2 regions of the Pseudomonas sp. Pso3 genome follow, and region 2 is predicted to be linked to the other one. Evidence: riboswitches for the same ligand, from Rfam matches in the RefSeq annotation. Region 2 holds a riboswitch; the other holds the start of a gene.
The links. A riboswitch is a leader RNA that binds a small molecule or an ion and turns the genes downstream of it on or off. The one in region 2 is predicted to bind cobalamin.
Positions count from the first base shown of each region.

Region 1: linked by a shared signal. The riboswitch ahead of cobO (cob(I)yrinic acid a,c-diamide adenosyltransferase) and the one ahead of ACZ5R1_RS10840 (CbtB domain-containing protein) in region 2 are both predicted to bind cobalamin.

Region 1 is NZ_AP043687.1:3,325,172-3,328,583, reverse strand. It holds gene ACZ5R1_RS15775 (metallophosphoesterase family protein) at 1-96, opposite strand, end outside; gene ACZ5R1_RS15770 (YggL 50S ribosome-binding family protein) at 166-534, opposite strand; gene ACZ5R1_RS15765 (four-helix bundle copper-binding protein) at 700-1,029, opposite strand; cobalamin riboswitch at 1,127-1,322, shown strand; gene cobO (cob(I)yrinic acid a,c-diamide adenosyltransferase) at 1,424-2,050, shown strand; gene ACZ5R1_RS15755 (cobyrinate a,c-diamide synthase) at 2,044-3,342, shown strand; gene bluB (5,6-dimethylbenzimidazole synthase) at 3,339-3,412, shown strand, end outside.
Region 2 is NZ_AP043687.1:2,320,228-2,323,639, reverse strand. It holds gene cobW (cobalamin biosynthesis protein CobW) at 1-474, opposite strand, end outside; cobalamin riboswitch at 578-903, opposite strand; cobalamin riboswitch at 962-1,167, shown strand; gene ACZ5R1_RS10840 (CbtB domain-containing protein) at 1,254-1,439, shown strand; gene ACZ5R1_RS10835 (CbtA family protein) at 1,452-2,129, shown strand; gene ACZ5R1_RS10830 (cobalamin biosynthesis protein) at 2,129-2,503, shown strand; gene ACZ5R1_RS10825 (segregation and condensation protein A) at 2,494-3,222, opposite strand; gene ACZ5R1_RS10820 (L-threonylcarbamoyladenylate synthase) at 3,333-3,412, opposite strand, start outside.

The sequences.
Region 1 (3,412 bases), 1.0 Mb from region 2:
GGCGCCGTGTTCGCGGACATGGGCTTCCAGGGCCGCGACCACGGCGGGTTGCTCGGTGCCGAAGTGGGTATCGGAGATTTGCAGGAGGGTCGTCATGAGGACCTGGTTTCCAACGGATTCCCCTTTACGACCGCAACGGACGCCAAGCTATCCGGCGAAGGCTAGTTAGACTTCGCCGTCGTGGTGCCAGGCGTCATGCAGATCGGAGGCGTTGGCTTCGCCGACTTCGGCGCGGGCCTTGAGCCAGTCCAGCAGCGCGGTGCGGTCTTCCTCGGTGGGCGAGGTGTAGCGCTTGTTGGCCATGATGGTGCCTTCGACCCAGGCGTTGTCGAAGCCGCCGATGTAGTCCAGCTTGCGCTCTTCGACGTAGTCGATGAAGTCGCCCAGGAAGGTGTCCAGATCGTCTTCGCTGAGTTCGTTCTTGAAGCTCACCTTGATTTCAAAGGCCAGTTCCTGGAATTCGCCCAGGTACTGCTTCTTGCGCAGGCGACGCTTCATGCGGCTCAAACGGGGATCTTGGTTGGTATCGGTCATGGCGAAGGCCTGGATATCGATGAAAGGGCGGGCATTATCCCTGGCGTCGCCGGGTAATGCCAATGCCGAACGCCCGAGCGGCGGCTTCCTGTGCGGGATTCGGCTGCGACCAGAGCGCGCAGCACGGCAGCCGGCGCTCAGCGGATACGGTTATCGGCAGCCGCCTCAGGCGGCCATGGCCGCGCAGGCGTCGGCGCAGGCTGCGCAGGCCCGGGCGCAGGCCTGGCAGTGTTCGGCCTTGTGCTTGCCGCATTCGGCGGCGCAGGCACGGCAGGTGGCCAGGCACAGGGCGCAGGCTTCGGCGATGCGGTCGCTGCCGCGCTGCATGAAGGTGGCGGCCAGGCGGCAGGCGTCGGCGCAATCGCGATCCAGGCGGACGCAGTCGCGCATCATGTCCAGATTGGCTTCGCCCAGGCAGGCGCTGGCGCAGGTTTCGCAGGCGGCGGCGCAATCGAGGCAGGCCTTGATGCAGGCGGCGAGGGTGGCATCGTTCATCCGGTAGCTCCTGGCGGTGGGTGTCTAGGGTGGACCCGTCCGCGCGACGCCGAGTTCGGGCGGCGCCATCGATTGACGCTCTCCCGGCTAGTCCGTACCCTGCGCCCTTGCACGTGGTGCCCCGCCTGGAGCGGGGTGAAACAGGGAAGCCGGTCGAGCCGGCGCTGCCCCCGCAACGGTAGTTGAGCAGTAGCTGCGCGATGCCCACTGGCCCTGGCCGGGAAGGGGCGCAGCGGATGCCCTCAGGGCATCGGCTCACCAGCCCGGAGACCGGCCACGCTTGCGTTCATCTCGGCGATGCGGAGGGCGTCGCGCGGCGTCGCCCCCTGCCTCGCGCGGGCGGCGTCTCTGCCCGTTTCTCCGCCGCGCCGCGCCCGCACCCGGAGAACCGCCCATGACCGACACCCCCGATTCGACCAGCCCCGAGCGCGACGAGCGCCACCGCGCGCGCATGGTGCGCAAGAAGGCGGTGATCGACGCCCGCATCGCCGAAGCCCAGGACGAACGCGGCCTGCTGCTGGTGCATACCGGCATCGGCAAGGGCAAGAGCAGCTCCGCCTTCGGCATGGCGGCACGCGCCCTCGGCCACGGCATGAAGGTGGGCGTGGTGCAGTTCATCAAGGGCCGCCGTGACACCGGCGAGCAACTCTTCTTCAAGCGCTTCCCGGACGAGGTGCGCTACCACGTCATGGGCGAGGGCTTCACCTGGGACACCCAGGACCGGGCCCGCGACCTGCAGTCGGCGGCCGCGGCCTGGGCGGTGGCGGTGGAGCTCTTGCGCGATCCGGCCATCGGCCTGGTGCTGCTGGACGAACTCAACATCGCCTTCAAGCATGGCTATCTGGAGGTCGACCAGGTGCTGGCCGACCTGGCCGGGCGTCCGGCTCATCAGCACGTGGTGGTGACCGGCCGCGGTGCGCCACAGGCATTCGTCGAGGCCGCCGACACCGTGACCGACATGAGTCTGGTCAAGCACGCCTTCCAGGCCGGCGTCCGCGCCCAGCAGGGCATCGAATGGTAGGCGAGACGCGGCATTGCCCGGCGCTGCTGATCGCCGCCCCGGCCTCGGGTCAGGGCAAGACCAGCGTCACCGCCGCCCTGGCCCGGTTGCATGCCCGCCAGGGGCGGCGGGTACGGGTGTTCAAGTGCGGCCCGGACTTTCTCGATCCGATGATCCTGGCCCGCGCCAGCGGCGCGCCGGTCTATCAGCTCGATCTGTGGATGATCGGCGAGGCCGAGAGCCGGCGCCTGCTGTGGGAAGCGGCGGGGGAGGCGGATCTCATCCTCATCGAAGGCGTCATGGGGCTGTTCGACGGCCAGCCCTCGGCCGCCGACCTGGCCGAGCGCTTTGGCGTACCGGTGCTGGGCGTGATCGACGCCGCCGGCCTGGCGCAGACCTTTGGCGCCCTGGCCTATGGCCTCGCCCATTACCGGCCGAGCCTGCCCTTCGCCGGGGTGCTGGCCAACCGCAGCGGCAGTCCGCGGCAGACCCAGCTGATCCGCGGCAGCCTGCCGGCGGGCATGACCTTCTTTGGCAGTCTGCCGCGCGATGCCGGTATCGAGTTGCCCAGTCGTCACCTGGGGCTGATCCAGGCCGATGAGGTCACCGACCTGGATCGCCGTCTGGACATGGCGGCCGATGCCCTGGGCGCCAGTTCCGACATCGAATTGCCGCCGCCGGTGGCCTTCGCCGCGCCGGAGCCGACCGCGGTCGAGCCACTGCTGGCCGGAGTGCGGATCGGTGTGGCCCGGGACGCGGCCCTGGCCTTCATCTACCAGGCCAACCTGGATCTCTTGCGCGCCCTGGGCGCCGAGCTGCAGTTCTTTTCCGTGCTGGCCGACACGACGCTGCCGGCGGTGGACAGCCTCTATCTGCCGGGCGGCTATCCCGAGCTGCACCTGCAGACGCTGTCCAACAACCTGGGCATGCGCGCGGCCATCCGCGCCCATCATGCGGCGGGCAAGCCGATCCTCGCCGAGTGCGGCGGCATGCTCTATCTGCTCGACGAACTGACCGACAAGGCCGGCGAATCCGCCAGCCTGCTCGGACTGCTGCCGGGCAGCGCGCGGATGCAGGCGCGACTCACCGCCTTGGCCCTGCAGTCGGTGGATTTCGCGCAGGGCACCCTGCGCGGCCACACCTATCACCACTCCGCCCTGGAGTCACCCGAGACGCCCTGGGCGCGCGGGCTGTGCCCCAACGGCAAGGCGGTGGCCGAGGCGGTCTACCGAGACGGTCGCCTCACCGCCAGCTATATTCACTTCTACATGCCGTCGGCACCCGCCGCGGCCGCCGCGATGCTCAAGCCGTGACCACGACCCCCTATACCCCCGCCGAACAAGCCGCCGTCTACCGAGCCATCGCCGAGCGCCGCGACATGCG
Region 2 (3,412 bases):
GCGCTGGACGTCCACCTGCTCGGGATGGGCGGCGAAGGTGCCGGCCGCCACCGCGGGGCTGTCGACCACGGTGATCACCGCATCCACCGTGCAGGCGTTGCGGATCTCCGGCCACTGGAAGGCCTGCACCAGGGGCTTGGGCAGGGCCAGGCCACTGGTCTCGATGAGGATATGGTCGATGTCGCCGCGGCGGGCTACCAACTCCTTCATCACCGGGAAGAATTCTTCCTGCACGGTGCAGCACAGGCAACCGTTGGCCAGTTCAAAGACGCGGCCCTGGGCCTCTTCCTCGGTACAGCCGATGCTGCACTGGCGCAGGATTTCACCGTCGATGCCCAGCTCGCCGAATTCGTTGACGATCACCGCGATGCGGCGGCCTTCGGCGTGGTCGAGCATGTGCCGCAGCAGGGTGGTCTTGCCGGAACCGAGGAAGCCGGTGACGATGGTGACGGGGGTCTTGGCCAGGGTTTTCATGGGCTGCCCTTAGAGAGAAAGCGAAAGAAGACGGGCAGGCATGCCAGGCGCTCGCGCCGCGGCGAGGCCCCAATGGCAGCCCGGATCACCCCGCCCGGTTGCGTGTTCGAAACGTGGCGAGGCAGGTCTCCTGGCTCGCGGCGCCCGGCTCCGGCCTTCCCGCGTGAGCAGTGGCCTTAGAGCGTGTTCATAATTTCGCGAGCTAGAGTCAAACAAGGCGAAGATGCTTGAGGAAGCGGAGTTTACGAATGGTAAATGAGCATTCCGAAAGCAGCTTCAACGCAGTTTGGCCGACGCGCAGCAAATTATGAACAGGCTCTAGTGGAGAGGCTAAAAACGCCGCTTACAGTTGCGGGGGCAGCCGCGGTGTCGCACCGCGTTCCCTTTCAAGCTCTTGCCGACAAGAGCACCTCGCAACGCGACAGGCTACGAGCGCCCCGCCGGGGTGTCAATCGGCCAGACTTGACCGGCGGACGAGGCGCGTGGTCTGCTCGCCGCTGCTTCAGGTGTCGCGACTCCGCCATGGGTCGCGGTGAAACGGGAAGCCGGTCCGAGTCCGGCACTGCCCCCGCAACGGTAGACGAGCGCAGGATCACAGAGCCACCCGGCCGGCAAGTCTGGGGAAGGCGATCCTGGTAGTTGCAGCCTGCAACCCTCGTGAGTCCGGAGACCGGCCTGCTGCTTTCAAGCAACCCGCGGTGGGCGGTCGTGCTGGACGGCGGCCGCCTGCGGCTCGCTGCCTCGGCGCGTCCCTGCCGCTTCGACTCCGAGGCCCTGCCATGACCGCTACCCGCTCGACCACCGCCCTGCCCCAGACCAGTACCCGCACCCAGCGTCTGACCGCCACCCTGCTCGCCTGCCTGCTCGGCCTGGGCCTGGTGCTTCTGGCCGGTTTCTCCCATGTCGAGGCGCTGCACAACGGCGCTCACGATACCCGCCATAGCGAAGGCTTCCCCTGCCACTAAAAGGAGTTCGCCATGTTCCAGCGTATTGCCTTCAGTGCCGGCGTGGCCGGCCTCCTTGCGGCCCTGTTGCTGAGTGCCCTGCAAAGCCTGTGGCTGACCCCGCTCATCCTCCAGGCGGAAACCTACGAGGTCCAGACCGAGGCGCCCGCCATGGCCGGACAGCATCATCATGGTGAAGAAGCAGCCTGGACGCCGGCGGATGGCTGGCCGCGAACCCTGTCGACCTTTGGCGGCAACCTGGTGGTGGCGGTAGGCTTCGGCCTGATCCTGGCGGGCCTGTTCAATCTAAGAGGCCCGACCCGCCTGCACCAGGGCCTGCTGTGGGGCCTGGCCGGCTATGCCACCTTTTGCCTGGCGCCCAGCCTCGGCCTGCCGCCGGAGCTACCCGGCACGGCCGCGGCGGATCTCACCCTGCGTCAAGCCTGGTGGCTGGGCACTGCCGGTGCCACTGCCGCGGCGCTCGCGCTCCTGGCGTTCACTCGCCATCCCGGCTTCAAGATCGCCGCCCTCGGGCTGCTGCTCATTCCCCATCTGCTGGGTGCGCCCCAACCCGTCGCCCAGGCGAGCCTGGCACCGGAGGCCTTGCAACGGCACTTCCAGATCGCCGTGCTGGCCAGCAACCTGCCGTTCTGGCTGCTCCTGGGACTCGCCTGCAGCTGGCTGTTCCATCGCCAGGCGCCTCAGGCCTGATGGCGCTGGTCCTGGGCCTGGGTTGCCGCCGGGGCTGTTCGGTGGAGGAGCTGACCGCGCTGGCCCTGGCAGTGCTGCAGGAGGCCGGCTGCGACCCCAACGCCCTCACGGCGCTGGCGACGGTGGACCGCCGTGTGGAGGAAAACGCACTGCAACACCTGGCCCAGCGCTGGCAACTACCCTTGCAGGGCTTCTCCGCCGAACGTCTGGCGCAACAGGAGGGCATCGCCGCGCCGAGTGCGGTCGCCTTGCAACACACCGGCAGTCCCAGCGTGGCTGAAGCCGCGGCCCTGGCCGCGGCCGGTGAAGGCGCCCGGTTGCGGGTCGGCAAGCGCAAGAGCGCGGCCGCGACGGCAGCGCTGGCTTACGCCTGAGCGACCCCTTCCGCATCAGTGTCTCTGACCCGGGCGCGGACATGGATGGGGCTGAAGGGCTCGTTCTGCACCAGCTCCACCAGGGATTCCTTGACCAGCTCGAGGATGGCCATGAAGGTCACCACCACCCCGAGCCGGCCTTCATCCAGGGTGAACAGCGCCACGAAGGGTACGAAGGCGCCATCCTTGAGGCGCTCCAGCACCTGACTCATGCGCTCGCGGGTGGACAGCACCTCGCGGGTCACCTGGTGACTCTCGAACAGGTCGGCGCGGCGCAGGACCTCGCCCATGGCCAGCAGCAACTCGCCCAGCTCCACCTCGGGTAGGAGCTTGCGCGCCCGCGCCTCGGGCGCCGGCAAGCTGGGCACCACGAAGTTGCGTCCCTCCCGCGGCAGGTCGTCGAGGTCCTCGGCGGCCTTCTTGAAGCGCTCGTATTCCTGCAGCCGGCGGATCAGTTCGGCGCGCGGATCTTCCTCTTCGGCCTCCAGGCCTTCGGCGCGCGGCAGCAGCATGCGCGACTTGATCTCCGCCAGCATGGCGGCCATCAGCAGGTATTCGGCGGCCAGCTCCAGTTGCACCGCCTTCATCAGCTCGACGTAGCTCATGTACTGCCGGGTGATCTCGGCGACAGGAATGTCGAGGATGTCGATGTTCTGCTTGCGGATCAGATAGAGCAGCAGGTCGAGAGGCCCCTCGAAGGCTTCGAGAAAGACCTCCAGCGCATCCGGCGGAATGTAGAGGTCCTGGGGCAGTTCGGTGAAGGCCTCGCCATAGACCAGCGCCAGGCGCAGCTGCTCGGGTTCGAGCAGCTGGGGGTCCAGGGCTTCGCTCATGCTTCGATCATGAAGGGCGTGGGATCACCGGCACCGACGCGGATCACTTCCGGCTCGTCGTCGGCCAGGCTGATCA